DNA from 4 places in the Sphingobacterium sp. DR205 genome. Region 4 is predicted to be linked to each of the others. Evidence: riboswitches for the same ligand, from Rfam matches in the RefSeq annotation. Region 4 holds a riboswitch; each other region holds the start of a gene.

Region 1 (7,956 bases), 1.9 Mb from region 4:
GTACTTTTGACGCACGATAATATGTACCAAACAAAAAAGGGACAAAAATTATTGTCAGATTTGATTGACAGCTTAAAACAGCATCCAAACTATCGTTTTGAGTTTATGCGTAATTATCCAAAATAGGGCATTTGTGCTATTTATTATTATTTAGCCCCAAACTAATCGTCTTTCGAAACTAGTTTGGGGCTAAATTTATAAGTGGAAGGCTGTTTTTTCTTAATTTTGTTTGCGCAGGTATTTTGTCAATATGACGATGGTCTGGCCTTCTATTTTTCCTTCGATCTGCTCAATATTATCAGCTACTAGACGGATATTTTTAACCACGGTACCTAAGGTTGCCTTGAGTGAAGAACCTTTTACATCCAGTGTTTTTGTCAATACAACGGTATCGCCTTCCAATAGTCTTTGACCAATACTATCTTCATGAAAGGAAACATAACCATCGTTTTCATGATCACCGGTTTTCTTTGCTTCCGTTAACGTTTCATCATCAAGATAAAGGATATCGAGTGCTTCGGAAGCCCAGCCTTCATTTTTCAGACGGCTTAACATACGCCAGCAGACAATTTGTATGGCAGGTATTTCTGACCACATGGCGTTAGGCAAGAATTTCCAGTCTTCTGGATTTAATTGCTCCGTTTTGTTGAGCTGATTGGCCAGGGTTGCTGAAATCAGTAGGGTGTTATCCAAAGTAGAACTGGTTTCCGGTGGTAAAATATAGGTTACTACATCCGTTTCAGCGCCTGTTAGCTCACATTTCCCTCCAGCCCGCGCGAGTAATTGTTCTTCTAATTTCATATCTGTTTCTATAAAAGCCCAAAAATAAGAATATAAATTGTAGTAAGTTCTAACTGTTAAAATAAAGCTGGTTTTTTGCAAAAAAAATAAGGACATACCGCTATATTGGTATTGAATTTGTACACTAACGAGATTGGAAAAGATTATTAACTGAAATAAGAATATAGCATATGAAATGGCAAGGAGGTAAACAAAGTGGCAATTTTGAGGATCGTAGGGGGATGTCTGGTGGTGGAAAGATTGCATTGGGAGGTATTGGGGGGATCATCGTATTGGTCATTGGTTTTCTGATGGGGGGAGATCCCATGCAGTTGTTGCAGCAGGCGCAAAATATGGGTACACAGACGGAGCAGTCCGGACAGCCGCGCGAACTAAATCCTGAAGAAAAGAGACTGACAGAGTTTTCCTTGACCGTACTTCAGAGTACAGAGGATGTCTGGGCTAAATTATTTAAGGAACAAATGCAGCAAAATTATACGCCCACTACCTTGGTTTTTTACGATGGTGGTACACAAACAGATGGTTGTGGAATGGGACAGGCTTCATATGGGCCGTTTTATTGCCCCGGAGATCAGAAAATCTATCTGGACCTGACTTTTAACCGTGAACTTTCTGATAAGTTCGGGGCGAAGGGCGAATTTGCCATGGCTTATGTGATTGCGCATGAAGTAGGGCATCATATTCAGCAACTGGTGGGATTGTTACCTAAAACGAATCAAGCCCGGGGTAAACTCAGTGAGAGTGAAAATAACAAGATATCGGTTATGACAGAACTTCAAGCCGATTTCTATGCCGGCGTGTGGGCACATTATCTCAATGAATATACGGATATAAAAATAGATTATAACGATATTATGGATGGGATGAAAGCGGCAGAGGCAGTAGGTGATGATAAGATACAGACAGCCGCACAGGGGTATGCCGTGCCAGAGTCTTTTACCCATGGAACCTCAGCACAACGTATGGCCTGGTTTAAGAAAGGATATGACTCTGGCGATATGCGTGCTGGAAATACATTTGAAGATCCAAGCCTGAGATAATAAAGAACAGGTTGCCGGATAGTTGTATCTATAAATAAGAGAAGCATTATATTGAACTGCACCCTACAAGTTGGACAAAACTTGTAGGGTGTTTTTATTGAACTAATAAATTGCAGCCCCGAATATCGCTTTGGTCAAAGCGGCCCAATATCTCAAATGAGCCATCTTGATACACTTTTCCTAAATCCTGCGTTGCAATAAATGAGCAGGAATACCGATTGGCCAGGTCGATGACATTAATGCCGCCTGTGCTATCGGAGGAGATTAAACTCAGTGGATCATTTGTATCACGTATTAGTACTTTCATCCATTTAGGTAAGTGGAAAATTCCCTGACCCGAAGAGTAGCCCTGTGACAGCAATTCGGTCATGCCATATTCTGAGTGGATCCCACTGACCTTGAAGGCATCTTCGAGGAGCTGGTGGATCTCCTGTTTGACCATCTCTTTACGTTTACCTTTCATTCCGCCAGTTTCCATGATAATGAGCTCCGGAAAGTCAAAGGCATATTGCTCAATAAAATCAAGCAGGGCATAGGTAACGCCGAAAAGGATGGTTTTGGTTCCGTTATCTTTTAATTGGACAAGTGTATCATATAGTTCCTGATGATTGTAGAGGAAATAGTTGCTCTGCACTTGTTTACTTTGTTTCATCAAGTCATCGATCATATAGATCAAGGAGGAACCACTTCTTTCCAGATAGGACGGCAGCAGGGCTAAAATAGCGATATCTGTAGTTGGTCCGTAAAAATCTTCAAATATACGGCGAAAAGTACGCTCATAGATGGATACATCAGCAACAAGATGCTTAGAAGTGACCATGCCCGTTGTCCCTGAACTTGAAAATACAATTTGAGGGGTCATTCCGGCAGCCAGTACTTTTTGTGTTTTAAAAAATTCGATTGGGAGGAAGGGGATGTCCGTATAATGCTGGACTTGATTTTTTTCTTTGCCTATTAGCGAAACATAGTCGCGGTAGACCTGACAATGCTGCAGCTGGAAGTGATAAGTTTCTAAACAATGTTGATTAAAATCGTCTTCCGTTTGAATTTCAAGAAAATCCGTCCAATTCGTCATAGCATTTAAATTTGTTGGACAAAATTAGCTAAAATTTAGAAATATTGAGTAGCGAAGCCGGAGCCGGCAGTAGGAATAACATAAAAGCGCTTGCTGCTGAATTTCAGCAGCAGGCGCTTTTATGTCGAAAGCTATATGTTACAGCATACCACCGTCAACAGGAAGAACCTGTCCAGTGACATATGCGGATAAATCAGATGCAAGGTATAGACATGCATTGGCAACATCTTCTGGCGATCCGGCGCGTTTCAATGGAATTCCAGCTTCCCATGTTGCGATCACTTTAGGGTCTAATATATCTGTCATTTCCGTACGGATAAATCCTGGAGCAACCACGTTCGCGCGAATATTGCGAGAACCTAATTCTTTCGCAATGGATTTGGTGAATCCTATAATACCTGCTTTGGAAGCGGCATAATTTGATTGACCAGCATTTCCCTGAACGCCAACAACGGAAGACATATTGATGAAAGAGCCTTTACGGTTTTTCATCATTATTTTTGAGGCCGCTTTTGTTACATTAAATACGGATTTCAAGTTAACGTTCAATACATCGTCCCAGTTTTCTTCTGTCATACGCATCAGCAGACCATCCTTTGTGATGCCGGCATTATTGACTACGATATCCAGGCTTCCGAAATCTGCAACGATCGCATTGACCAGTTGTTCTGCTTCTTCAAATTTTGAAGCATCAGAACGGTAGCCGATTACTTTTGTTCCGTAGGCTTGAAGCTCTTTTTCCAGCGCTTGTCCCTTTTCTACAGACGAAAGGTAAGTGAAAGCGACATTGGCACCGTGTTGTGCAAACACTTCGGCAATTTTTCTTCCAATTCCTTTTGATGCTCCAGTTACCAAAGCAATTTTTCCTTCAAGTAGTTTCATATAAGAGTGTAATGTTATTCGTTGATGTTTTTGCAAAAATGTTAAAACTATATTATAACACAAAATCTTTCGATAAATAAGGATTTAAAACGCGCCAAGTGTTGGTGTGATTTGCGGCTATTCATGGCCGGCAGAATAGGCGATATCATGTGTATGGTGTGCGGAAACCAGAAAAGTGGAATTTTGCCAACACTTAGGATTATTTTAATAAATCAATGGTATTTTTGAATAAGTGTTCCTAAAAAGTACAGTTTTTTGACAAAAGACTTGGGCGTTTACCAAAAACTATATTAAATTTGCATCAATCACAAAAACATGAGCAAAAAATCAAATAAAGAAGTTGACGTTGTTCTAATCGGCGCCGGTATTATGAGTGCTACTTTGGGTACGCTAATCAATGAATTAAGCCCAGACGTTAATATTGAAATTCTTGAGCGTTTGGATGTTGTGGCGGCTGAGAGCTCTGACGCTTGGAATAATGCTGGCACAGGCCACTCGGCCTTGTGCGAATTGAATTATACACCGGAACAAAAAGATGGTTCGGTAAAAGTTGATAAAGCTGTTAAAATTGCGGAGCAATTTGAAGTATCGAAGCAGTTTTGGTCGTACCTGGTTGATAAAGGCATTATTGCCCAACCGGAGAATTTTATCCGCAGCATTCCACACATGAGTGCGGTTTTTGGTGAAAAAGATGTGAAATTCCTGAAGACAAGATGGGAGACGATGAATACCCAAACTTTGTTCAAGGGCATGGAATATACCGAAGATGCAGAACTCTTGAAATCATGGATTCCTTTGATGATGGAAGGACGGGATGCAAGCGAGAAAATTGCTGCTACCAAGATGGATTTAGGTACTGACGTGAATTTCGGTTCATTAACACGTGATTTGATTAACAACCTGGCAAACAAAGAGAATATTTCAATTTCCTTAAACCACGAAGTTGTTGATATCGATCGTGAAGACGATGGACGTTGGGAAATCGAAGTGAAAGATCTGAAAACAGGGGTGAAGAGAGAGCTAAAAGCGAAGTTTGTTTTTATCGGTGCTGGAGGCCACTCCTTGTTATTGCTGGAGAAATCTGGTATTCCAGAAGCAAAAGGTTACGGTGGATTCCCTGTAGGAGGACAATGGTTGAGATGCGTAAACGAAGAAATTATCAATACGCACCATGCTAAAGTATATGGTAAAGCATCTGTCGGTGCGCCACCGATGTCTGTACCGCACTTAGATACCCGTTATATCGATGGTAAACAAGCCTTACTTTTCGGTCCATACGCTGGTTTCTCAACCAAATTTTTGAAACAGGGTTCTTATTTTGATTTGCCGGCATCAATCAAATTATCCAATATCCGTCCGATGTTATCCGCAGGACTTGATAATTTGCCATTGACCAAGTATCTCATTACAGAGGTTATGAAATCTCCTAAAGATAAATTGGAGTCGCTGAAACAATTTATGCCAACCGCTAAATTAGAAGATTGGGTTATTGAAAAAGCTGGCCAGCGTGTACAGGTGATTAAAAAGGATGAGAAAAAAGGAGGGATTTTAGAGTTTGGTACTGAAGTGGTATCGAGTGCAGATGGTTCTATCGCTGCCTTATTGGGCGCGTCGCCGGGTGCATCTACTTCGGTGGCGATCATGATCAGTCTCTTGAAGAAATGTTTCCCTGAGCGTGCTAAATCAGATGAATACCGCAAAAAACTGCGCGAGATGATTCCTTCACACGGTAAGTCATTAAATGATGATGCTGAGCTTTGTCGTGAAACTCGTATCCGTACGCATAAAGCATTGAAATTAATTGCTATAGATTAATTTCAATAAACAATATACTTATGGGGTGCTCGGAAATGACAATGTCATCCGGGCTGAGATTATACCCAATAAAAGCGATTGTACGGCCTTGTACAATCGCTTTTATATACCTGATCCGGGTAATGCTGGCGTAGGGATTTTAATTTCAATAAAAACATCCGTTTTTCCGCTCATAAGTTTATTATGTAATTACACAAAATAATAAACAATTGAATGACTTCTGAGACAATTTTCGAAGCTTTTATTAAACAAATACAACAAGCCTCCATAGCCGAATGGCTGGGGGTCTGTTTTGGTATCTTGCAGGTTTGGTTTTCACGACAGAATAAATCGGTCAATTACTTCTTTGGGATTATTGGTATCATCATCTCGGTATATGTTTTATTCCATGCAAAATTATATGCCGAAATACTGTTGCACCTGTATTATCTTGTCATGAGCGTTTATGGCTGGATCTACTGGAAATATAGCAGTGATATTATTGTGCCGATCAGTCGTAGTACAACCCGAGATTGGCAGATTGTTGGTTTTATCTGTGTGGCAGGTTTTCTATCGTTCTATTTTGGTCTGGTGCATTTAACTGATTCGGATGTTCCGGTATGGGACTCCTTTGTTTCCTGCACAGCCTGGGCGGGGATGTGGCTGCTGGCGAAACGTAAACTTGAAAATTGGATTTTGCTTAACATCAGTAACCTGATGGCGATTCCTTTGCTTATGCACAAGGGTTTATTCCTGTATGCTGCTTTAACCTTATTTTTATTTGTGATGGCTTTTAGTGGCTATTTTAATTGGCGGAGAATATTAAGTGATGAAAAAAAATATGCAACTGACTGATGCAGCTATCGCTGTTCTAAAAGATCAGCAACGTAAAGGAATTCAGCAAAAGAGTTTGTCTGATGAGCAGCTTGAGCTAATATACCGGAACAAGTGGTTTAAAATCTGGGTACCACAATCTTTGGATGGCTTGGGGTTGGATTTGGTCAGCGGGCTTTCCTTGTTGAAGGAGCTGGCCTACCAGGATGGCGGATTGGCGTGGACAGTAACTTTATGTGCCGGCGCGAATCTTTTTGTTGGCTTTATTGATCCAGCGGTCGGGCAGGATATTTTCAACTCAAAAACGGTATGTTTTGGCGGCAGTGGGCAGGTTGCTGGTGTCGCTGAACGTGAGGGTGAATCTTATCGTCTGAAAGGGCTTTGGAAATATGCTACCGGTGCTCCCCACTTGACACACTTTACATTGAACGCCTATATTCAGGAGGATGGAAGGCCGCTATTGGATGAGGGTGGAAATCCACTTGTAAAATCTTTCTTTGTGGCGCGTGAATTTGTATTGATTCATTATGATTGGGATACATTTGGCCTGGAGGCGACAGCATCGCATTCCTTTTCGCTGGACAGTATACGGGTGGATGAGAATCAGTCATTTTTTATCGATGCGTCAAAAAGTACACGGACTGAGCTGCTCTATCAATACCCTTTTGTGCCGTTTGCCGAGTTGACCTTACTGGTAAACTTTATGGGGATGTATCATCGGTTTTTGGATTTGATCGAGAAGTTATTTGTATTGAAGTCCAATCAGGGGAAATGGGAGCAAATGGAAAGTAAAGCTGCTTTTCGGAAATTGGATGAAATGCAGCAGGACTATACAGCTAGGGAAAATAGTATCATGGAGCTTGCTGTTCGATCTTGGGATAATCTCAAGGATGAAGCTGATAATAACGCGTTATATGAGCGTATAGCGATAGAAAGTAGAGACTTTGTGGAAACTATTCTGTCCAATGTCATTAAACTCTATCCCCATACGGGGATTTCGGGCGCAGCCACTGACAATGAAATCAATATTTTGTTTCGGAATATATTTACGGCATCTCAGCATAAATTGCTGCAAAAAGAGTTTTTGTAAGCTTGATAGGGGGGTAGGTAGCAACTACAACCTGATAAAAAATGAAGATTGTTGCGTACATTTTTCATTTATGTTAACACTAAAAAAGACGATCAATTGATCGTCTTTTTTAGTGTTAAATAGGATGTGTTCCCGGCGGGGGTCGAACCCACATCGTCAGAACCGGAATCTGAAATTCTATCCATTGAACTACGGGAACGTGTCGCAAAGATATACTATTTTCCAGATCTTACAAATAATCTTTGCGATAAAATTTAAACTTTTGAACGGGGGATTTCAGGAGCATGGCCATCCTAGTTTTAGTCGCCCAGCTTTTATAATTTATGCCATTCCGGTTTTCTGGCCTAACTTTTTGTCTATTAGTAACATGTATTCAAGATTGTGTTTAAGCTGTGCTGCACTGTTTACTCGGATGCTTTACACAGACTGCAAATTCCAAT
Region 2 (7,956 bases), 1.7 Mb from region 4:
TCGTGTACGAAAGTCTGTTGGTCATTTTTATTCAGGAAGATCTCCCGTCCGGTCGCGGGATCGATGCCCAGAGAACGCACGGCCCAAAGGTCGGATGGGCTGCCTCCGTCATAATAGCGGATGAGATTACGGCTTTTATTGGCCTCGTTAAAATTGCTCAGCTGATTTCCAATATTTTGATATTCTGCTTTTAGCTGTCGCATATTTAGATTGACACGCCAGTTGAATTGCTCTCTTCGAAGCAAAGTATAATCACCAGCTATCGTAAAACCATGGGTAACCTGTGCGCCCATATTTTTAGCCACGGTATTTACACCTGTAGAGGTGGGTAATGACACAAGCACCAATAAGGGATCTGTACTCTTTACGAAGTAATCGAAATTGACACGAAGCCGGTTTTTAAATGTTGTAAAATCCAGACCTAAATTGCGGTCCAAAGTTGTCTGCCAACGGAGTCCGCTATTGCCCATATTGCTGATAATTGTACTCGCCCCAAAAGGATTACGGTTGTCATTATTATAACGGTAAACACGCATTGAAATATAATCGTCGAAATTCTGATTGCCGGGATTACCTATTGTAGCTCTCAAACGCAATTGATCAATCCAATGAAACTGTTTGAAAAAGCTTTCGTTATGTGCATTCCAGGCTAAACCCAAAGACCATATTGTCGAAAACTGACGTTCGGATCCAAATACCGAAGAACCGTCAGATCTTATGGTCGCATCCAACAAGTAGCGTTTGTCGTAAGAATAGCCCATATTCATAAAGAAGCTGGCGCCACGCCGCTTGGATTGCATGTAGTCTGCACGCTGTCCTTCGGGATAGCCTAAAGCGAAATTTGGGTTTGAGAACTCATCATCAATAAACCCTCGGACCTGATAACTACTACGTTTGGTAGTGGCCTGCTCCATACGTGCTCCCAGCACCGCATTGAGCATATGTCTGTCTGCGAAGAGCTTCCCATAGGTGAGACTAAAATCACCGTCATAATTCACATTCTTACCATTGTTTTCCTGATAGGATCCTTTTTGTAACTGGTCTGTACCCACAAACTCCACATTAAAGGGCGAGCGGAATATTTCATCGTGTAAATTTAAACTGCGCAGGCCAAAACGCCCCCTTGCCCGCAACTCTGGCAGCATGCGCCACTCGATCTCAAAATTATTGGTAAAGCCCTCAGACCCCTGTGTATTTATATTCAAATTGTTGAGATCGTAAAAAGGGCTATAAATTGGATCATAACCGGAGCGGGTCGCACTAAAGTCTTCCAATACCATTTTGATATTTCCATTTTCATCGTATTTGCGGTGATATGGATTGGCCCTCGAAAATGTGGAAAAAGGAGAAACTTCTTTATTCGCTACTACATGGTCAATACTCAATGAATTGGTAAATGATAAATCTCCTTTTCGGTACAAGAGACGAATATTGCCGTTAGTTGCCTTTCGGTCTGAAGCTTTCATGACGCCATTGGTAATCCCATGGTTAACAGAAACGCTATACCGTAAGCTTTGGTCGCCACCTTCTGCAAAAAGTGTATGCCGCTGGTTGATCGCAGTGCGCAAGGGTTCGTTTGCCCAATAGGTATTGACACCGCGACGCACTTCTTTTAAGCGCTCTAAATAATTTGCTTCACTGACGGGATTAGCCCCTAATATAATCTGCCCTTTGTCATCGAGCATACCATAGAAGCCAGACAATAACTCAAATTGTAATTTTTCTTCAGCATTCATGAGGTTATAGTCGGTGAGGTCTGCAAAGCTAATGCTACCATTGAGCGTATAGTTGATCCGTAGCTGTCCGGGTTTAGGGCGTTTTGTTTCAACCACCACCACCCCATTGGCGGCTTTAGAGCCGTAAATGGCCGACGCGGCGGCATCCTTGAGTAAAGTGATGCTTTCGACACGGTCCATACTCAGATCTGCTATCACGGCCAAGGTACTCTCGAAACCGTCTAAAATAAAAAGTGGCTGATTGGGGTTGGAACTGTATTCGTCAGTGAGGCCAATCACACTGCTTTTGCCCCTAATCTCGATATCGGGTAAGCGATTCGGATCGGATCCAAACTGGTTATTATCCACAATGGCAAAAGAGGGATCCAAGGTCTTTAGACTCTGTAAAACATTCTGATTGCCGACCATCTTCAGTTCTTTGGCTGTATAAGTGGATGAAGAGCCCGTAAAACTTTCTTTGTCACGCTGGTAAATTCCTGTAACAACGACATCTTTGATTTCTGTAGCAGCGGCGGGCTCAAGTTTTACTTCAATAAACTTTTGACCGCTGTAAGCAACTTCTTTAGGTTTCATACCTATGTGACGAAACAGTATGACAAATTCTTCGTGTTGCATGCCTGTAGCAAGCAACTGAAATTGCCCTTTTGCATCGGTGGTAGTTACCCTATTTGTTCCTTTTATCTGTACGGTAACACTCTCAATGCGCTCACCTGACTCGGCATGGATGACTTTTCCGGTAATGTGTTGCTGTTGAGTAGAAATTGTACCGGACTGGATTTTCGAACTGTTTTTTTCTGAATTATAAAAAGAAATCGTCCGATCTTCTACCTGATACGTTAAAGGCTGATTGCGCGTCACTAGGCTGAGAAACTGATCCAGTTCCATATTTTTGACGTCTATCGTAAGAGGCACAGTACTGCTTAGGGTATGCTTGGTACTGAAAATACTGTAGCCCGTTTGCTGGCGAATGGCTTGAATCACTGCCTCCAGGGAAACATTACGGCCTTTGAATGTAATTTGTTGTGAATAACTTTTAGCACTCACAGCGCATATTCCAGTCAATAGTAAGAATAGTGTAATTCTCATCACTTTTAATAAGTAATTTTTATTCATTAAATTTACGTGGGTTTGGTTAGTGCAAAATCTGCTAATTGTTTAGTTTGGCTTTGTTGCAACCGATAATCAAAGGAAAGGATGGCCGTCCTTTCCTTCTTTTATACGGCACTCTTCATGGTCATTAGGTCTGTTTCATCATGATCGTTGTTTAGGTAAATAGTTTGTTTTTTAATAAATAATAAGCTCTCGCTTGCGGATATCCAGTTGATAACGAACATTTGCGGCATCCAGCAACCGGAGTACAAGGTTAATTTTTTCATTGCGATAGGCATCCCCCACCAATTCGACGTCTGGTATCTTGCCATTATATTTAATCGTTAAATCATACCAACGACCTATTTCAGCCATTGTCTCGTCAAAGGATTTGCCGTCGAAATTAAATTTGCCATCCTTCCAGGCAATTTCCATCTGCGCATCCACAGTTTTTATTTTTGTCAGATTACCTCGGGTGCTAGCCTGTTGCCCCGGATTCAGAATAATTTTTTGGTCAGTTGCATGGATATTGACTTTGCCTTCCAACAAGGTTGTTTTCACAAATGACTGCGTGGAGTATCCGTTTACATTGAATTGTGTACCGAGGACCTCCACGGTCTGCTGTTCCGTCTTTACGAAAAAAGGAATACGCTTTCCTTTAGTGCTGAACTGTCCTTTTACCATAAAAAATGCTTCTCCATCTAGCTCCACTTCTCTCTCAGTAGATGCGAACTTTGCGGAATAACGTAATCGTGATTCGGAATTTAACCAGACCTGTGTACCGTCTGATAAGGTTATGTGATAAATCCCACCCTTGGGAACATACAATTGTAAATCGCTCATCTTATCCAGATCGACATTACTAGCTAAGCTTCTTCCGTCTGCATAATGAATCGCACCATCCACAACAATCCCATCTTGCGCAGTATCTAGCATGAGCTTTCGCCCGTCTTCTAAGAGGAGAACTGCCCGAGGCCCACCGGGCAAAATAGCATCTGAGGAGGACTGCACTGCAAAATCCGGAGATTTAACTTGCTTATTCCTGTTAATTCCAAACCATGCCAATGATGAAAGTATCAATAACACGGCTACAGAAGCCGCCCAAAATTTCGGCTGCATCCAATATACATTGTTTTTATCTACTGGCTGGGCGATCCTGATCTTGGCGAGCAGACCATTGAGCATACGCTCACGGATCTGTTCCTTTTGCAAAGGCTCATCAGTAACAATGGTCACTTCCTCGTCCAAATGACTGTTGTACCATTTCGTAAGCTCGGCCAATTCCTGTGGAGAAATTATACCAGTCTGAAATTTGACTATTAAATCTTCTATATATCTAAGATCGTTATGCATGAATTAAAAATTGGTAGTAAGGGTGTTTCCTATCTAAATAGACAGTAAAAAAGACGGATAGGGTGAGTCTGCCCAACAATTTTTTTTATTAGCGAAAGTAAATTGAGAAAAAAACAATGATCGTAAGAAATTCGGTATTGTTTCCTAGATCTTTTTTCGCTTTTTTAAGATGTGATTTGACCGTATTTTCTGACAAATTAAGCTTATCAGCAATCTCTTTTGTTGTGAGACCTTCATTTTTGTTCATAACAAAAACAAGCTGACACTGTGGAGGCAGGTTTTTGATGGCATTATCAATCTGTTGTTGGAGTTCCTGAATGATAAGTTTCCGCTCTGGCGAAATCGAATCGATGACATTCTCTTGTAGATTGTATCCTGCTAGTTTTTGGCGTTTCTGCTTATTCTGATAGATGATGTTGAAGGTCTGGTTGCGGACTGCCCGTGCTAGGTAACTGGATAGTTTTTCATTTTGCAAACTGAAAGTTGAGCGAAGTTTCCAAAGTTTACAAAGCACATCCTGCACACATTCTTCAGCTTCCTCCAAATTGCCCAAGCGATTAAATGCAACAGCCAACATCTTATCCCAGTACCGGTTATAAATTTCTATTAACACGCGCTCATCATCGGTATTGAAGAGAGTCAAGAGATCATAGTCGCTATATTTTTTATAATTAAGCATTTAGGCAGAATGTAAAACAAAGCTAAAAAAATATCTTCTTATTCAAGAATAAAAGCGATAACAATGTATTAGGAGTGTGTCTTTCTTCACAACTGGATACCTTCAAATATGTAAAGAACAAGCATCTGTTTATTTGGGACAGGCGCTCATGTGAAATAGTTTCGATCTGATCTGACAGTTAAAGGATAAACAATTAAGTTTGCAATACTAATAAACAACAAGGGTTTTGGCCGAAACCAAAACCCCAGGAAACATTTCTTCCTTCGCCAGAATTACCTGGATCAGGTTCTATGGGTATATTCTCAGATTTTTTCAAACCACCCCAAGATGTTTCCAATATAAGGACAAAAGCCAATCACATTTAGTTTTACAAAGATTTGTTAATTTGTGAAAAATAGATAGGCTGAACGAATTCATTTGGGCACGGACCGCCTTGCAAAAAATTAACAAAGTGCGGCAAAGATTGCAAGGTAATTCAGCATTGCGATTCCAGTCTTGAATCGCAATGCTCCATAATTATAATTAACTTCCCTATCTGTTTCTAAAACCTGGGGACTAAATGAAAAATGAACACATTGGATTGCTTGTCAGGACTGTTATTTATTTGGATTTGTCATAGAATGATTGTAACTCATCTTTTGATTCCGTGAATTTAAAATATTTTGGCTCGTGCAAAATAGAATTGAAATAAATTTCTTGCATCCTTTTCTTGTCCTGTAATTCGGCAGATGCACTGAATTGTGCAATCAATGTGCTGTAAAGCCCACCAATGTGCCATTCATTGTATCCTACTGTTTTATCGTATCCAATCCAATCAAAATCTGCATAGTCAAAGTTTTTAAAGTAGAAGTATTCCTTGCCATTAAACTTTGGAAGCTTGTCGCAAAACTCAAGTATCTTTTTATTGTTCTTCATCATCTGTAGAACTTTGAAGCGTGGTCCAACCAAAGCGTCCATCATATTTAAAAAGAAGATTGCCTTTTCAGTTTCGTCCTTAAATCCTAAACTGTCCATATTGAAATTGTACTTGCTCAAATCAGCTTCGTTAAACAATGAAGTTATACCTCCATGGATACGATAGTAATAGTTATCGAGCAACCATCGACTATCAATCTGCTTGGAAAGTACTTCATTTGCTACAGCTACAACTGGCCTGGCCTTGACTTTTTCGTTTGTCCTATTGTAATGGATTTCGCGGATAACATACCATAATACCAACTCTTCATCATTTGGTCTTGCTAGAAAGTGCGTTTCTAAAATTGTATGGTCACCTTTGCCAACCGCAATTAAAGCATCAACAATATGATTCAGCTTAGGTGTCCGTAATGAGTCAATTGATTTGGCAAATTTAGCCCCTCTTGCATCTGTATTATAGGAATAGAGTTCAGCAATAGCTATTAAATTATTGAGGTCTTTCTGATCAAGCTTTATTTGGGCTTTAGTAAAAGTCGTTGCTGCCAAAAGGATAAGACTTAAAAAGTATTTCATTATTATTCGTCTATGTTTTTACGTATTTGTTCTATCTGTTTCAAATTAGTTTCGTAAAAACCTTACAGTTTCAACGCCAACGGTCCATTCTTCGTCACTAGGCCGGACCAACCGGGGAAGGATCCCTCTTTTAGCTTTGCAATCAATCTGGACGCTAAAAATATATTAGCCACTATTTCTTCGCCAAAATCCCAAGTAACTTCAATAGGCGTCCACGCGTTGAATGGTTCAAGATTCTCCTTGACAAATTCAGCAGGATTTAAAAATGGTAGATTTTCCTTGTTATTCCATTCAGGTTCGTTTGGAGTCGGAGCGCTATTATACAGCCATATATCTCCAACTATTTTTTTCTCTTTCCATAAATATGCGTAGCAGACCTTATCGTCATCTTCGATATAAATCGCGAACTCCGGGCTATCATTTTTTGAGACATATTTCGTTAAACTTCCCATTGGATGATTTAAAACAACGAAGTCTGCACGGTATCACTTCCTAAGGGTAGCAATCCTTCCCAGTCGAAAGCTTCATGGCGGTCATTGTAGTAATCCAATTGACGACAGTCGTCCCGCAATTGCGGAAAGGTCTTTTTGATAATCTCAATATCGGAGTGGAGGTTAATATCCCTGTACATCATGGAATCCTTTCTTGTTTGGCTTTGATACGAATATACGCAATTTGCACCGTAAATAGTCATTGCCCAAGGCAAGAAAATTGTGCTTTTCAGTTCGGACTAGATCGGGGCTACCGAAGGATGTCTATAGCAAATACTTTCTTTTGGGTCTGTCCATCGGTAATGGTCGCTACTACCCGACCATATTCTAAGGAGAATAGGATATCGATAGGATTTTTACACTGAAACCTGGTTTTGGTACGTAGGTAATTGACAATATTTTTCTCATAGAGCTTAAGCATGCGCTTGTCCCAGTTCTCTTCCTTGATACGGTTAAGAAAAATACGATAGCCAGATCCTGTTGCTAGCAGGCTTTCGATCTTATCTGCATCTTGCGGCAGCTGCAGGGCTCTTCCTTCCTTTGCCCCCAGTTGATGGGCATGCTGATTGGCTGCTTCCTGATCATCATAAGGCGTGAGTAGAAAGCCTGCCTTCTCCTTGACATCGGGCCACTCAAAGCGCTGCAACACAAAGTCGGCATAGCCGGACTCGACGAGCTCGCGAAACGAACTTTTGGTGACTTGTTCAAAGGGATTGTACAGCATAAGGCTAAAATAGGGTTTATATTATAAAAAAGGCCGGAATGATTCTTATAACAATGGTTGAATCGCTTTCTATAAATACACTTTCTGACAAATAGCGCTCTTCAACGTTGGCTAGTACATAATCAATATCAAAAATATTAGGACGGGCTGTAGATCGCTGCCCACAATACAAACTCCTAATCCAGGTATCAACGTCCTCACTCCACATGGAAGAGACGGTAAATAGAAAACCTATTCCCCAGCGTATAAAAAAGGAAAAGGCCGCTTAGACAATATCCAAGTGGCCTTAAAATCTTATATTGTAATCCGTTTTATTTTCTTTTAGCCTTCTCTGCCTCGATCTGCTTTACAAACTCTACAGTGACGTCTGCTAATTCGGCAATTTCCGAAATCGAA
Region 3 (7,956 bases), 2.1 Mb from region 4:
GGGGTCTCCTAAATACTTTGCCCTATTTGCATACACATGACGTTCCGCTTCAACGATGACACGTATTGCGGAGTCCGTCTGAAAGCCCCAGCGCCGAAGCGGGAATTGTTCAACTGACTTTAATAAAGCCAATAGGGAGGTCCCGCCGCTTGATGGTGGAGGCATGGAAGTAACCTTGTGCCCTCTATAGCTTGAGGCGATCGGGGCACGCCAGCGTGCCTGATAGCTCGTTAGATCCTCATGGGTAATGATGCCTTTGCCTCTATTCATTTCGGCGACGAGCATATCAGCCGTTTTTCCTTTATAGAAGCCATCGCGTCCTTCATTGGCGATTCGTTCGATGGTATTGGCAAGATCTTCCTGTACAAATAGGTCACCAGTTTGCCATGTTGTATTTTTGATAATTGCGGCACCAGTGGGATTCAGCTTTATAAATCGCTCTTTATGATCTTCAAACTCGCGTGCTTGCCTTTCGCTGATCTTGAAACCTTTCCGCGCAAGTTCTATCGCGGGCAAGAGTAATTCTTTCCAGTCCAGCTTCCCATATTTTTGATGTGCTTCCCACATTCCGGCAACAGAACCGGGCACACCGGATGCCAGCTGACTGTATAAGCTCAAATCGGGAATAACATTCTTTTGTGCATCCAGATACATATCCCGGTGCGCCTTTTTGGGAGCAGTTTCCCGGAAGTCCAGGGCATCGTATTGACCTTGACTATTGCGGTATAGCATAAATCCACCACCACCGATATTGCCTGCATTGGGATAGACAACAGCAAGAGCAAACTGTACGGCGACAGCAGCATCAACTGCATTTCCGCCCTTTTTCAGAATCATTACTCCGACTTCGGAGGCCAGGGGGTGGGCAGTGACCACAGCAGCCTTGTTGAATGTGGCAGGGCTGGTCCTATGTGAACCAAACTGCCTGTGGGTACTGGAACACGAAGCGAATAGTAAACTTCCTACTAGCGAATAAATAAATAGTTTATTCATAATATCTGCTCTAAAATTGTGCTTAAGATTAATATTAAACCTTGGATACCGATGGAACACAAAGGTGTTATTTTAATTTTTCATTGTTTTTATGACGGTCTGCATCCCGAATGGATTTCTTTTGAAGGTTCTTTTCCAGTGCATCGGTCAGGTCTATACCCGTTTGATTTGCAAGACACATTAAGACAAACAATACATCTGCCATCTCATCAGCCAGATTAACCTCTTTATCTGATTTTTTGAAAGACTGTTCGCCGTACTGTCTGGCCATGATCCGGGCGACTTCGCCAACTTCTTCCATGAGCATGGCTGTATTTGTCAGCTCATTGAAATAGCGTATCCCCGTTGTATTGATCCATTTATCAATTACTTCCTGTGCTTCTTTGATTGTCATTTTTTCGGATTAAGTAGTTTAAAAATTGTCCTTATCTTTTGTATCCATAATGATGGTAACGGGACCATCGTTCAATAGATTGATTTTCATGTCAGCCCCAAATAAGCCGAGCTGAACAGGTTGATCGATCAGTTGGGAAAGCAATTTGGCCATTTCTTCATAAAGCGGTTTGGCGGTATTAGGTTTGGCTGCCCGAATAAACGAAGGCCGATTTCCCTTTTTTGTCTGAGCGAATAAGGTGAACTGGGAAATCAGTAAGATATTACCGCCGATATCCTGAATGGATTTATTCATTAGTCCCTGCTCGTCTTCAAAAATCCGTAGGTTAACGAACTTTTGTCCCAGCCATTTTAAGTCTTCAATTGTATCGGCTTCTTCTATTCCCAATAGGATCACCAGACCTTTTTGAATCTGCCCGGTGATCTGGTCGTCCACTGTACAGGAAGCATGTTTTACCCGTTGTATTACTGCACGCATAATAAAAAGTATAAAACCAAAGTTAAAAATTCCCATCGTCAAACACGATCCAATCTAACATTTATTGCTGCCAAAATAAAAAGTCTCCTTCTCTATTGAAGAGAAGGAGACTTTTATATAGCCGGGATCCTAATTGTTAAAATTTGATATTCAGGCCTAACATAAAATTTGTAGGTGCCTGTGGGAAGTAGAAATTGTAATATTTTCTGGTATCGTCTTCCATCCAGCCAAAGGTATAGCCGTTAGTTTCGTACTTTTCATTCAGTAAGTTATTTACCTGTAAACTTAGGTTAATGTCTTTTATACCTAAAGCCGTAAAATTATAATTCGCCAGCAGATTATTAACAAAGGATGAAGAGATGCTTCTTTCTTTCGCTGAGGAGTTATCGAGATATTGCCGTCCTACATATTTTGACAACAATGAAAATGTGAGCGGTTCAATAGGGCTATAGGAAAAGTTGCTGGAGATAATTGTATTTGGAGACAGGGCAATATCTGTCTTTGGATAGGAGATCCTAAGGTCGCCAATGACTTCTTCAAAGTTCTTGATCTTATTTTGGCTGAAAGCAGCGGTAGCCTTCCAGTTCAATTGCTTACTGATGTTCCAGGCTCCGTCAAATTCCAGTCCGATTCGATAGCTGTCTTTTACATTTTGTCGGATAGGAGCACCGGTATCACTGATCTCGCCTGTTGGAATCAACTGGTCTTTATAAAACATCCCGTATCCATTTAATCCAATATTGAATTTGGTATTGGTGAATCTATACCCAATTTCAATGTCCTGCATTTTTTCTGGCGTTGGATCCGGAAGTTTGCTGTTTTTCTCTATGAAATCTTTTCGGACGGGTTCCTTTTGCGCGAAAGCGTAGGAAGCATATATATTTGCATGATCATTTAACAGATAGGTTGCTCCGGCTTTGGGATTTAGAAAATTGAATTTTGGGTGGTAATTATAGTTTTTGACCTTATCATCGTCCCCATACATGTGATAGTCTACATTTCTGTACTGGACGTCGGCCATTAAGATCCATTTATCCAATTTGTAATCTACCTTTAGGAAGTTGCTGAAGTCATTTTTCTGCGATTTTCCGAAGTAATATTTGTCGTCTATAAATCCGTTGGAAGCGTACTGTGCCCAGATTACTTCACCGTAATGTTTTCCTCGATATTGGTTGTATGCACCACCCCATATAATTTCGAGCTGATCATTGGGTTTGTAGTTCAGCGCATAGGTCATCCCATAAAAATAATTATCTAACCATCTTCTGCGGACTAGATCTGTTTTTTTTATGGTATCACTACCGAGGATGACATCAGGCAAACCATATTTACTTAATTTATCACCGGGTCTCATCTCCTCATAATACCCATAGCCTCTTGTATAATGTAGTGCGGTATTCAGTGTGAGCTTGTCATTGAGGATATTGGTATAGTGAATCTGGTGATGCTTCTGCGTATAGTTGTCCGTTTGGTTTTTATAGGTATATAGGTTATAGTTTCTTCCTGCATTCATAAATCGGTCTTTTTCTGCGCCGGATACGCCGAGACCATTATCTGCGTAATCGTCCATGCGAGATCTATCACCCGTGATCAAAGGTTCCGGGACGCCGTTCCAGGCTTGGTAGGTCTTTTCCTTTCCCCAGAATACGATTCCTTTTAAGGTGTGTTTTTTGCCATAATAACCTCCATCGATATAGAAGGACTGTAGGTCTGAGGCACCTCTTTCGATATAACCATTACTGCTGATCCTGGATAAGCGGGCATTGAAAGCAAACTTGTCATCGATCAAACCGGTTCCGAGTTTTACTGTATTTTTCCAGGTATTATAAGACCCGAATGAATTATTGAGCTCGGCATAAGGTTTCTCTGCTAATGTATTTGATTGAATATTCAGGGAAGCTCCGAAGGATCCGGCCCCGTTGGTAGATGTTCCGATTCCCCGCTGTACCTGGATGCTTTCTGTGGATGAGGCGAAGTCAGGGAGGTTGACAAAGAATGACCCCATGCTTTCGGCATCATTTAATGGAATACCATTAAGGGTTACATTGATCCGCTGGTTGTCAGATCCACGGATCGTCATGTTTGTATATCCTATGCCGGCTCCTGCATCGGAGTTTACCTGAACAGAAGGTGTTTGATTCAAGAGATAGGGGATGTCCTGTCCCAGATTATTCTTAGAAATCTCTTCTTTTGAGATGTTCCTGAATGTGGTAGGTGCATTCTTTTTAGCTCTGGTGGATACCACAAGAACCTCTTCGGTACGAATTGTTTTTGGATCGAGCTGAACGGTCAATTCCATATCCCGTTGGAGGTTTAGGTTTTGAGTCCAGGTTTGATATCCGACAAACGAGACCTGAATGGCATGTTTTCCATCTGCGATATTATATAATTTGATCAGGCCATCTCTGTCAGATTTGGTTGTAAATGAAGTCTGTCCGTCTATGGATACCGATGCATTCTGTAGCGGCCTTTGTGTATCCTTATCTACGGTTTTAATCGTCAAATTGTGCTGGGCAACAGCAATTTGGCTTAAAGAAGTAGCTAAAACGCTACAAATCAAAAATTTGATCATGTTGATGTATTTTGTTTAAGTTAAACAAATCATGGCAAGGGGTCACCATGACCGTTTTATTTAACTAACCTCTCCCTCCGCCAGCATTACCTGGATCAGGTGCACAGAACTTAATCTGTTGGGTATGATCTCAGCCTTTATTTGTGTTTCTGACAAAACAAGGCACCCCTAATCGACGTTGCGAATATATAAATTAAAATCGGAATGATATATAAAGATGGTGTTTTTTACAAAAAGTAGACTTTTTGTAAAATATGTAATAATTTCCTTTTGGTTTAAAATTTTACGTTTAGGCTTGTTTTTGGTGTTTGTTGTTCTTTTTAGGTACCTTGGTATAGAATTTTCTACTGTTAGTATGTATTCATATTCGGTCAAAAATTTTTAGTTATTAATTTGAGAGTGAGGAGATAAAATGTTAAAGTATTTAAGCGCAAATTATATTCTACCGATTACCTCAATGCCTATAAAAGATGGTATTGTAGCGGTAGACGAGGAGGGGGTAATTCAAGGCATCTATGACCCTACTTCATTCACACAGACTGATAAAGTCAAAATCGAGCGGTATGAGGGAGTAATTATTCCGGGTTTTATCAATGCCCATTGCCATCTTGAATTGTCACATATGAAAGGCGTGGTCGCTAAAGGTACCGGTCTTCCCAATTTCCTTAGCCAAGTCATGACTTCACGTAGTGCATCTATGAAGAAAATGGATGATGCGATGTCGAAAGCGGATAAAGAGATGTATGAAAATGGGATCGTAGTGGTGGGAGACCATGCAAATACGGACAATTCTTCTAAACTGAAGGAAGATTCAAAAATACTTTATCATACCTTTGTGGAGGTCATTGGGGTTGAACCTGAAGAAGCTGATTTTAAACTTAAAGAAGCCAAGTCTTTAACACAAGAATTTAGAAATGGCCATGTGTCTATTACGCCACATGCACCTTATTCCTGTTCGAAAGTTCTTTTTAAGAAATTTAAAAAATCGGTGCCTGAGACTAATATCATTAGTATTCATAATCAGGAGAGTGACGAAGAGAATAAATTGTTTAGATACAAAACAGGTGAATTTCTGGATTTCTATAAGAGTATCGGAAAGAATGCGGATTCTATTAAAGCGCAAGCCCGAAACTCCATCCAGTCTTACTTACCTTACTTGCCTTATCCGAATAAGTTGTTGTTGGTCCATAATACCTATACTTCATTAAAAGATCTGGATTTTGTAGAACGAATGGACCGGGATGTTGTATGGTGCCTGTGCCCAAAAGCAAATTTATATATTGAAGGGAACCTTCCTAAGGTTCAAAACTTTATAAATGCGGGACAACGGTTAGTGATTGGTACGGATAGCCTAGCGTCGAATGATACACTTTCGGTATTGGAAGAACTGAAGGTATTGCATGAACATTTCGAAGATTTGGATTTCTTGCAAACAATCCAATGGGCAACAATCAACGGAGCTGTTGCATTGAATATTGAGGATGAATATGGATCTTTGGAAATCGGCAAAAAACCGGGGATTGTCCTGCTTGAGGGTATGGAAAACTTGCGTTTAACAGATAAAGTTAAAGTCAAACGTTTAGCGTAGTATTTAATTCCACAAAAACTTCTGTACTTTTGCTCTTATGAAACATTTGAATATTTCAATAAGAGGTAAAGTACAAGGAGTCTTTTTTCGATTGACGGCCAAAGCTGTTGCGGATCAGGTCGGCGTGAAAGGCTTTGTGCTCAATCAAAAGGATGGGTCTGTCTACATGGAGGCCGAGGGGGACGATTTTGCCCTTGATTCATTGTTGGACTTCTGCCAGGAAGGTCCAGAGGATGCAAATGTTGAAGCTGTTGAGGTTACGGAAGGCGAACTGAAAGGCTTTTCTAATTTTGAAGTGATTAAAAGAGTTCAATCCTAAAGCCCAGTGTCGACAATTAAGAAATTTCTCAGCGATACCGTTATTTATGGTGTGACTACTATCGTTTCAAGAATGATAGGTTTCCTGATGACCCCACTCTATCTCCGTAAATTTAAGGATGCAGCGGTCTATGGAATTTATTCTAATTTTTATGCATGGATGTCCATGCTGAATGCTATTCTAGCATTTGGAATGGAAACAACTTATTTCCGGTATTTACAGAAAGTTGAACCACAGAATAAGAATAAAGTTTACAATAATAGTTTCTTTATTACTTTATTTACCTCAGGAGTATTATTGTTGTCTGTATTTGTTTTCACAAGACCTATCGCTTCATGGTTTGCGGATGGGGGTGACGTGGATCTATATGAACAGTACATTAAGTATTTTGCTTTTATCCTTGTTGCGGATGCGCTGGCTGTTGTCCCGTTTACAAAGCTACGGGCAGAAGGCAGACCTTATAAATACAGTGCATTGAAATTTGTTAATATCGGTATTACCGTGATTTCAAATCTATTTTTTATTTTGTTCTTGCCGGATTGGGTACATAAGTATACATTTTGGGCGGATTTTGCTGGCACATGGTTCAAAGAGGGTTGGATCGGTTATGTCTTTATCTCCAATCTTTTCGCAAGTATCGTCACGTTAATCCTATTACTCCCTGAATTGTTAACTTTCCGATTTAGTCTAGATAGAAAATTAATGAATGAAATGTTAAAGTATAGCTTCCCAATTCTAGTCGCCAATATTTCATTTATTATTAACGAGAATCTAGACAAAATGTTCTTTCTGAAATTGATACCTGGAAAGGCGGGGAAAGATGAGTTGGGTATATATGGCGCGGTTGCTAAATTGTCTGTATTCCTAAGCTTATTTGTGACAGCTTTTAGATTAGGGGCCGAGCCATTCTTCTTTTCATATTCAAAAAACCAGAACGCATCGAAAACCTACGCCCTAATCATGGAGTATTTTGTTATCCTTATGGTTATCGCAATGGTCGGCTTGACAGTGAATTTGGATTGGCTGAAGTATTTTATTGAAGGTAATGAAAAAGAGGTCGCAACATACTGGACTGGACTTAAAATTGTCCCCATTCTTTTATTTAATTATGTGCTACTTGGAATATATATGAATCTATCGATTTGGTATAAATTGACTGATCATACACGTTATGCTATTTACATTTCGGGAATAGGGGCGCTAATTACAATTATGCTCAATGTGTGGCTTATCCCAACTTATTCCTATGTTGGGGCTGTTTTATCAACAACAGTAGTATATCTAGTCATGATCGCTTTTTCACTTTACTGGGGCCAGAAGTATTACCCCATACCCTATAAGATGATCAAGATCGCTGTCTATCTCGGAGCAGGGCTGTTGATTTCGTGGTTGAGCTTTCAAGTTTTCCATAGTAATATTTGGATAGGAAACGCTATGTTATTGCTGCTGCTCGGTGTTACTTTTTTCCTTGAAAAGAATGCGCTGATGAAATTAATACGAAGAAGATAATTTCATATTAAAACAAAGGCGGTAACTGTTAGGTTATCGCCTTTGTTATTTTTTAGATGAATTCAGGCATGAACGAATGTTCAATCTCATCAAGAACTTCAAGT
Region 4 (7,956 bases):
AACAATGTTAGAGGTAAGAAAGTAACGGCAGAAATAGAACTATCGGCCAGCATTGTATCGGAAGTACTCAAAACATCCGCCGAACTTGTGGATAGATACTGGCGTAGCTCCACCATGGGGATCATCCAAAGCGCTGCCATAGGCGCGCACGGTCACTATGCCAATGGACTGGCAGCCCTATTTTTAGCTACAGGCCAAGATGTTGCCTGTGTAGCCGAAGCTGCTACCGGCATCACAAGAATGGAATTAAATAAAGATGGATCACTCTATGCCAGCGTCACCTTACCAAACCTGATCATAGGGACTGTTGGCGGAGGTACAAATCTACCTACTCAAAAGGAATGTTTGGAGATCATGGATTGTTACGGAGAAGGAAACTCAATAAAATATGCCGAGATAGCCGCAGCCCTTGTACTTGCAGGCGAACTATCTATTGCAGCAGCCTTGTCAGCAGGCCAGTTTACGCAGGCACATCAAAAATTCGGCAGAAAAAAAACAATATAAAAATGGAAACAAAAAAAGAAAATAGATGGAATGTGCCAAATGCACTTTCCATTTACCGCCTACTAGCATTACCTTTCATTAGCTATGCCATAATAATTGAAAATAGGAATCTCTTTATATTATTATTGTCTATAAACCTTATAACGGACATACTCGACGGATTAATCGCCAGACTATTTAAACTTCAGACAGAATTTGGAGCTAAACTGGATTCGGTTGCGGACATAGGGACATACCTGATGGCCTTCATGGGAATGATAACACTGGAAAAAGCTTTCGTAGCGACTTATAAAATCCAATTTATGATTCTTATTGTCTTATGGATCGTTCCACAAGTATATGCACTTATCCGATTCCAACGGTTCCCCAGCTTTCATTTATGGTCTTATAAAATAACTGGCTACCTACAGGGCATATTTATCTTTAGCTACTTCGTACTAGGATTTCATGCAATCTATTTTCACCTGATGTTAATCGTGAGCTGTCTGGCTTATCTGGAGGAATTAATTCTAGTGATTACCTTACCAAAGCTGCATTCCAATTTGAAGAGCATATTCCTTATCCAACAACAAAAAGGAGGTTGACCATGTATCTGTTTATTGCGAATATATTGCTATTATTTTTTGGAATAGGTGCTTTAGTTACACTGTATCTCAATAAGGACAGTCAAGCTGATCGAGCCAAAGCGCGTTGGTTAAAACTCGGAGTTTATTTTCTGGTGCTAAGCTTGGTGTTCTCGTCCATTTATTTTGAACAAATAAAACTCCTGGCTATTTGCATTGGCATAGTCGGTATTTATGAAATTTTTAAAGCCCAATCATTTTCCAAACGACCCGTTTTTTTCTTCTATTTTATCTTATTTATTTACCTCATTATCCTATTGGCATTCGTTAAGTTCTGCTATCAGATACCAACAGAGCGTATTTGTTTCGTCTACTTTATAGTCGTCACCTTTGACGGGTTCAGCCAACTTAGTGGTCAATTGTTGGGAAAACGAAAACTTATCCCAAAGATTAGTCCCAACAAAACTTTTGAAGGTTTAATTGGAGGTTTGATATTGGCAGTATCGGCCAGTCTTTTCCTTTTTCATTACATCCCTTTTTCAATTGGATTAACAGTATGGACAGCAGCGCTCATTTGCATTTTTGCGCTCATTGGAGATCTCTTAGCTTCCTGGTACAAGCGCAGATGTCAAATTAAGGACTATAGTCGATTAATTCCGGGACATGGTGGAATATTGGATCGCTTCGATAGCTTTATGTTCTCCGGAGCAATGTATTGGTTAGTTTATTTATAAAAAATATGATCATGAAAAACGACTTATCAAATATGCTTCTATTGGCAATGCTATTTTTGCTTCTATTTGCCCTTTCTGAAATTTTATACCACCGCTTTAAGATTAGAGTTGAATTCACAAGAAAACTCGTACACATAGGTACGGGCATTATTTCACTGTTATTCCCTATTTTACTTGCAAGTCATTGGTCAGTATTATTTCTTTGCGGGGTATTTGCAGTGATTTTGGTCCTATCCCTAAAATTTAATTTATTGCGATCTATTCATGCTATTGACCGGAAATCTGCAGGTAGCCTAGCCTATCCAGCCGCAGTCTATCTTTGCTTTGTAACCCAGACCTATCTGGATGATCGTAACATTTTCTATTATCTCCCCTTGGCTACCTTAGCCATCTGTGATCCTATGGCCGCATTATCTGGCAAAAAGTGGCCGCTAGGGCCTTATATGGTTCTAGGCGCAAAAAAAACTGTGTTAGGATCGATTGCTTTCTTTATCAGTGCGATTGTTCTGACTTTTTTTATCTGGAAATACGCTCATGATTCGAGTCTCGACTTTCAGGAACTCACTATAATAACCACGGTTGCACTCATGGCTACATTCGCTGAAGCCCTGAGCAAAGATGGCTATGATAATTTAACCATTCCCCTAAGTACAATCGTAAGTTTATATATCTTACTTCCCTAAGCACGCCCCTTTTCTTCGTATCAAGTACCTATTATATTCGCCAATGGCCAAACAAGAGGCGGACCGAAAGCGGATCCAGGCCAATTATTTCAATTCCAAATTGAGGTTATGTTTCCCTGCCTCCAATTGGATTACTTTACCATTGCGGATATTTGCTGGCGGATAAAAGGTTGCGCTGGCATTTGCCGGTATCTCCACCTGATATTCGACCTTATTTCCGTTCGATTTCCAGCTGGACACAATGTTTCCGTAGGGCGAATTATAAGTAATAGAAGACTCCTTGAGCTCCTTCGGAAAAATGGGTTTTAATAGCACATGTTTAAAACCAGCCTGCGCCGGATCCGGCAGAATGCCGCCAATAGACTTAAAAAACCAGCCTCCGATTTCACCAAACATCATGTGGTTATCAGAGATATCCCGCGTGGCGTTCAGATCCCAGTTTTCGAGCAAGGTGGTCGCCCCATTGACAATCCACCATCCCCAGGAGGGATAGGTATCCTGTACCGCGACTTTATAGGCCGTTTCGTCATAGCCGTTATCCTTCAATGCATTCAGGAGTGCTTTCGCCCCCAGCACCCCAACATCCAGATGAAAATTGGTCTCTTCGACCTTGCTATTTAGGTTGGCAGCGACTTTGGCTTTCATCGCTTCTGGTACCACGCCCCAATATAAAGGTACACTTAGCTCGGTCTGTGTTCCCGTGCTGTAAATCCCCTTTTCAGTATCCAAAAATTTAGCGTTGATGGCATCTTTGATCTTTTGGCTTAATTGTTCATATTTCTGCTGGTCGGCTGTTTTTCCAAACATCTTTGCAGCGGAAGCCAGTATCGTTGCATCGACGTAAAAGTACACCGATGAGGTAAGTTCAAGATTAGACTGCGATTTGACCGGTACCCAATCCCCCCGACCGAAGGTAGTCAGTCCACTGGGACTGATTCCGTCCACGTAATCCACATAACGTTTGATATTGTCATAACATTCCGCCAATAAGCTTGCATCGCCGTAAAACAGATAGGTCTGCCATGGAATAATAGCAATGGTGCTTGTCCAGTCCAAGCCATTTGCCGTACCGTACCCCCAGCCCCCAGTGGGAATGATATCCGGCAACACACCGTTTTCCTGTTGCTCGTCCCAATGGTCGGCCATCCATTTCTCGTAAACCGTGATGCCATCAAAATTATAATAAGCTGTTTCAATGGCGAGGTGACCATCCCCTGTCCAGCCATTTTTCTCCCGCTGCGGACAGTCCGTGGGGTAGCCCATCAAATTGGATAAGTAGGCGTTATTGGTTGCTTCCCATAAGCCATTGATCAGGGCAGAGGAGGTTTTCAGCTGGCCAATTGGGCGCACATCGCTATGCATAAAATAAGCCGTAACAGCCGACTTGTCCAACACTACCGGTTCACTGCAGCTCACTTCGACATAGCGGAAACCTTTATAGCCAAATTTCGCCATAAATTCATCCTCCTTCCTACCGCTCAGCGTCAAAATATCAGTTTGAAAGGGCTCCAGTTCTTTATTCCCACGATAATAAACATCAATATTCGACTGGTCCAAGCGTCCATTTGCATGCAATCGTTCACCGTGTTTGATCCTGACCACAGTTCCGGCTTTCCCCTGCATCTTGATCTTTGTCAGGCCAGCCATATTCTGTCCCATATCAAAGACATAGGTACTGTCATTGATCTTTTTCATTGATTTCGGTTCATACGATCTGACCAGGCGTATGGGTACCGTCTGTTGTGAGACAATGTTTGTGGAGGGTGGGTTCCGATACCGAACAGTATGCCACTGCGTGTCGTCAAAGGTCGGCATATCCCATCCCGGCATCTCCAGACGGGCATCATAATGCTCGCCCGTATAGATATTGTTGTAGCGGATAGGTCCTGCAGCAGTTTTCCAGCTTTGATCCGAGCTTATAGTTTCCTCACTGCCATCCTGATAAACAATGCGCAGGTCCAAACAAAATGTCGGGCGGTCACGCCAGGGGGCTTTGTCAAAATCCCATACCGCCAGAGGCTGATGATTATACCAGCCATTTCCCAAGACAACGGCGAGGACATTGTCACCCTGCTGAAGTTGCCGGGTGACGTCTTCCACCACATATAAAGTACGTTTATCAAATCGGGTATACATCGGATCCAGCCTGTGATCGCCGATTTTTTCGCCATTTACCGATAGTTCATAAAGTCCCGCCACAGCAACGTAAGCACGAGCCGACTTGATCGGTTTGGCAGCTTTAAAAGTTCTTCTGAAATAAGGTGCAGGCTGTTCATGGATATTGTGGTTATCGCTAATCCATTTTCCCTTCCAGTGCTCCACTCCCATCATACCGGTTTCGAATGAAGCAATGGAAGACGTGCTTGGCCGTCCATTTTTATCCCAGACCAGGACTTTCCAAAAATACTTTGTCTGCGGTTTCAATGCCCGTCCCTTATAATGGATCAACATGTCGGAATTTAACTGCTTTCCACTATTCCAGCTACCGGCTTTATTCTTCACCAATGCCATTGAATCTGTGTCCACCATAATTTGATAAGCCAATTGCTTTGCGCCCTGTCGTTTATCAGCCAGTTGCCAGCTCAAACGGGGATTTGGCCTATCTACACCCAATGGATTTTGGAGATGCTCACAGCTAAGCGCAATGGGTACACATTCTTTTCGCTGCTGTGTATATAGGACTGTGCCCATGCACAGCATCGTCATCAGTAAAGTCTTCCGCATAGTTGGTTTATACATGTTGATTTCTTGCTTTTCCCACAATAGAATTGAATTTACATCCCGAACGATCATGGATGGATTCAGCAGAAAAACAAGAGGTGTTAAATTGTTTTAGTTGATCCAAAAACGAATATATTAATTATTTTCAACATAGTAAACTATACTGTCCTGTTGGGAAGTATTTAAAATTAATGACGATGTTTTGGATTTTTCATCAAAATAGTCCTATATTAGTTCCAACTTTAGGGGTGTCTGCATGTGCAGGCTGAGATTTTACCCTTATAACCTGATCCAGATCATACTGGCGTAGGGAAAAGTAAGCTTTCTTCCGGATACATTACTGTATCTTGTTGTGGCCATTCCTAAAGTTTTACCAAAAAAATAAAAAGGAATGGAACTTACAATCAATCATCACATCCGATTTTTCGACCCCGCGCCCAACTCTTTAGCCGATCTTTTACAGGTTGAGCTTTCCGGTAAAACACAAGGTGTCGCTGTAGCACTCAACAACCGGGTTATTCCCAAAGACGACTGGTCCAAAACCCACCTGCAATCCAGCGACCAGATCCTGCTTATTACCGCTACACAAGGCGGTTAACTCCCCATGGAACATATTCAAATCAATATACCTAATTCCCATGCACATGACATCAGAAAAAATCACACAGACCGCTTTTCCAAATTCCACCAAGGTTTTTGTCCCCGGAACACTTTATCCTATCCAAGTAGCCATGCGTCAAATTTCGTTGAGCCCTACCAAATTGAGCAATGGCCAGATCGAAGTAAATCCGCCCATTACCATATACGATACCTCAGGTCCCTACACAGACGGGACGCAGGAAATTGACATCCGCAAGGGGCTTCCCCGCCTTCGGGATCAATGGATCCTGGACCGCAAGGATGTGGAACAGCTGGAGGGCATCAGCTCGACTTACGGTCGGGAGCGTCTGGCGGATACAACACTGGACGAGCTTCGATTTGCCTACAGCCATAAACCCAAGGTTGCGGCGCAGGGAAAAAATGTGACACAATTGCATTATGCCAGAAAAGGTATCATTACGCCTGAGATGGAATATGTTGCCATTCGCGAAAACCAACGGATAGCACAGCTGGCTGATAGTACCCCCGGTATGGATCATCAGCATCCGGGCGAGAACTTTGGCGCCCGAACTGCCGGGAAATATATTACACCGGAGTTTGTCCGGGAGGAAATCGCTGCCGGCAGAGCAATTATTCCGAACAATATCAATCATCCTGAAAGCGAGCCGATGATTATCGGCCGTAATTTCCTGGTAAAAATCAATGCCAACATCGGCAATAGTGCGGTAAGCTCCAGCATCGAAGAAGAGGTTGAAAAGGCAGTCTGGGCCTGCCGCTGGGGCGCCGATACGATCATGGATCTGTCTACAGGGAAAAATATCCACGAAACCCGCGAATGGATTATCCGCAATTCACCTGTACCGATAGGCACTGTCCCGATCTATCAGGCGCTCGAAAAAGTGAAAGGGGTTGCCGAAGATCTCACCTGGGAAATATTTCGGGATACGCTGATTGAACAGGCTGAACAGGGTGTCTCTTATTTCACCATCCATGCCGGTGTCCTACTGCGCTACATTCATTTAACAGCAAAGCGCGTAACCGGTATCGTATCAAGAGGTGGATCCATTATGGCCAAATGGTGTCTTTTTCATCATCAGGAAAACTTTCTTTATACTCATTTTGAAGAGATCTGCCAGATCATGAAGCAGTATGATGTTGCTTTTTCGCTCGGTGATGGCTTGCGTCCGGGCGCCATTGCAGATGCCAATGACGCTGCCCAGTTTGCCGAACTCGAAACCCTGGGTGAGTTGACAAAGATCGCCTGGAAACATGATGTACAGGTGATGATCGAGGGGCCGGGCCACGTTCCTATGCAGCTGATCAAAGAGAATATGGAAAAGCAGCTGGAATGTTGTGACGAGGCGCCATTTTACACCTTAGGCCCCCTGACCACTGATATCGCACCGGGATATGACCACATCACTTCGGCTATTGGAGCAGCAATGATTGGCTGGTATGGCTGTGCCATGCTCTGTTATGTAACACCAAAAGAGCACCTTGGACTCCCCAACAAAAAAGATGTGAAAGATGGGGTCATTACCTACAAACTGGCTGCGCATGCTGCAGATCTGGCCAAAGGCCATCCTGGAGCACAGTATCGCGACAACGCCTTGAGTAAAGCGAGATTTGAATTCCGATGGGAGGATCAGTTCAACTTGTCGTTGGATCCCGACACTGCCCGTGAATACCACGACGAAACTTTACCTGCAGATGCTGCCAAAGTAGCCCATTTCTGCTCCATGTGCGGACCGAAATTCTGCTCCATGAAAATTACACAGGAAATCCGGGATACCGCCGCACAGGGCATGTTGGAAAAATCGCAGGAATTCATCGCCCAAGGAAAGGAAATCTACTTATGATCATTGCGTTGACAGCAGCGGAGGAAGTTACTTCGGAAATGGACATCATACATCATCTCTTTGAACAGGGACTCGATCTCCTACATCTGCGAAAATATCATTTCACAGATGAGCAGATGTACCGTTATGTGGCATCTATAGATGCCACATACCACGATCGATTGGTTCTCCACTCCCATCCGCAGCTGTCAGATACACTTCAAATCGGCAGAATTCACTTCAATGAACATCATCGGCAAAGCGGCCAGTTCGACCGGCATCACTTCGGGAACATCTGTTCGACTTCGGTCCA

The links. Region 4 has a riboswitch for thiamine pyrophosphate ahead of thiS (sulfur carrier protein ThiS). Riboswitches for the same ligand answer to the same signal wherever they lie in the genome.
Region 1: another riboswitch for thiamine pyrophosphate. It lies ahead of pnuC (nicotinamide riboside transporter PnuC); the one in region 4 lies ahead of thiS (sulfur carrier protein ThiS).
Region 2: another riboswitch for thiamine pyrophosphate. It lies ahead of G6053_RS18860 (RNA polymerase sigma-70 factor); the one in region 4 lies ahead of thiS (sulfur carrier protein ThiS).
Region 3: another riboswitch for thiamine pyrophosphate. It lies ahead of G6053_RS02400 (TonB-dependent receptor); the one in region 4 lies ahead of thiS (sulfur carrier protein ThiS).

Annotation. Positions count from the first base shown of each region.
Region 1 is NZ_CP049333.1:4,574,060-4,582,015, reverse strand. Features, by position in the region: gene G6053_RS19950 (polysaccharide deacetylase family protein) at 1-126, shown strand, start outside; gene G6053_RS19945 (alkylphosphonate utilization protein) at 220-801, opposite strand; gene G6053_RS19940 (neutral zinc metallopeptidase) at 972-1,841, shown strand; gene G6053_RS19935 (acyl transferase) at 1,936-2,916, opposite strand; gene fabG (3-oxoacyl-[acyl-carrier-protein] reductase) at 3,055-3,798, opposite strand; gene G6053_RS19925 (malate:quinone oxidoreductase) at 4,114-5,613, shown strand; TPP riboswitch at 5,625-5,767, shown strand; gene pnuC (nicotinamide riboside transporter PnuC) at 5,827-6,447, shown strand; gene G6053_RS19915 (acyl-CoA dehydrogenase) at 6,422-7,516, shown strand; tRNA gene G6053_RS19910 (tRNA-Arg) at 7,644-7,715, opposite strand.
Region 2 is NZ_CP049333.1:4,329,060-4,337,015, forward strand. Features, by position in the region: gene G6053_RS18850 (SusC/RagA family TonB-linked outer membrane protein) at 1-2,822, opposite strand, end outside; gene G6053_RS18855 (FecR family protein) at 3,021-4,178, opposite strand; gene G6053_RS18860 (RNA polymerase sigma-70 factor) at 4,267-4,857, opposite strand; TPP riboswitch at 5,098-5,192, opposite strand; gene G6053_RS18865 (hypothetical protein) at 5,458-6,345, opposite strand; gene G6053_RS18870 (hypothetical protein) at 6,408-6,797, opposite strand; gene G6053_RS18875 (hypothetical protein) at 6,806-6,979, opposite strand; gene G6053_RS18880 (hypothetical protein) at 7,087-7,560, opposite strand; gene G6053_RS18885 (Rpn family recombination-promoting nuclease/putative transposase) at 7,872-7,956, opposite strand, start outside.
Region 3 is NZ_CP049333.1:583,328-591,283, forward strand. Features, by position in the region: gene ggt (gamma-glutamyltransferase) at 1-993, opposite strand, end outside; gene G6053_RS02390 (nucleotide pyrophosphohydrolase) at 1,061-1,387, opposite strand; gene dtd (D-aminoacyl-tRNA deacylase) at 1,406-1,864, opposite strand; gene G6053_RS02400 (TonB-dependent receptor) at 2,001-4,436, opposite strand; TPP riboswitch at 4,491-4,616, opposite strand; gene G6053_RS02405 (amidohydrolase family protein) at 4,849-6,024, shown strand; gene G6053_RS02410 (acylphosphatase) at 6,062-6,343, shown strand; gene G6053_RS02415 (polysaccharide biosynthesis C-terminal domain-containing protein) at 6,350-7,852, shown strand; gene dusB (tRNA dihydrouridine synthase DusB) at 7,905-7,956, opposite strand, start outside.
Region 4 is NZ_CP049333.1:2,635,265-2,643,220, reverse strand. Features, by position in the region: gene G6053_RS11155 (hydroxymethylglutaryl-CoA reductase) at 1-504, shown strand, start outside; gene G6053_RS11150 (CDP-alcohol phosphatidyltransferase family protein) at 507-1,088, shown strand; gene G6053_RS11145 (phosphatidate cytidylyltransferase) at 1,091-1,801, shown strand; gene G6053_RS11140 (phosphatidate cytidylyltransferase) at 1,813-2,484, shown strand; gene G6053_RS11135 (alpha-L-rhamnosidase) at 2,569-5,208, opposite strand; TPP riboswitch at 5,440-5,535, shown strand; gene thiS (sulfur carrier protein ThiS) at 5,597-5,803, shown strand; gene thiC (phosphomethylpyrimidine synthase ThiC) at 5,850-7,664, shown strand; gene G6053_RS11120 (thiamine phosphate synthase) at 7,661-7,956, shown strand, end outside.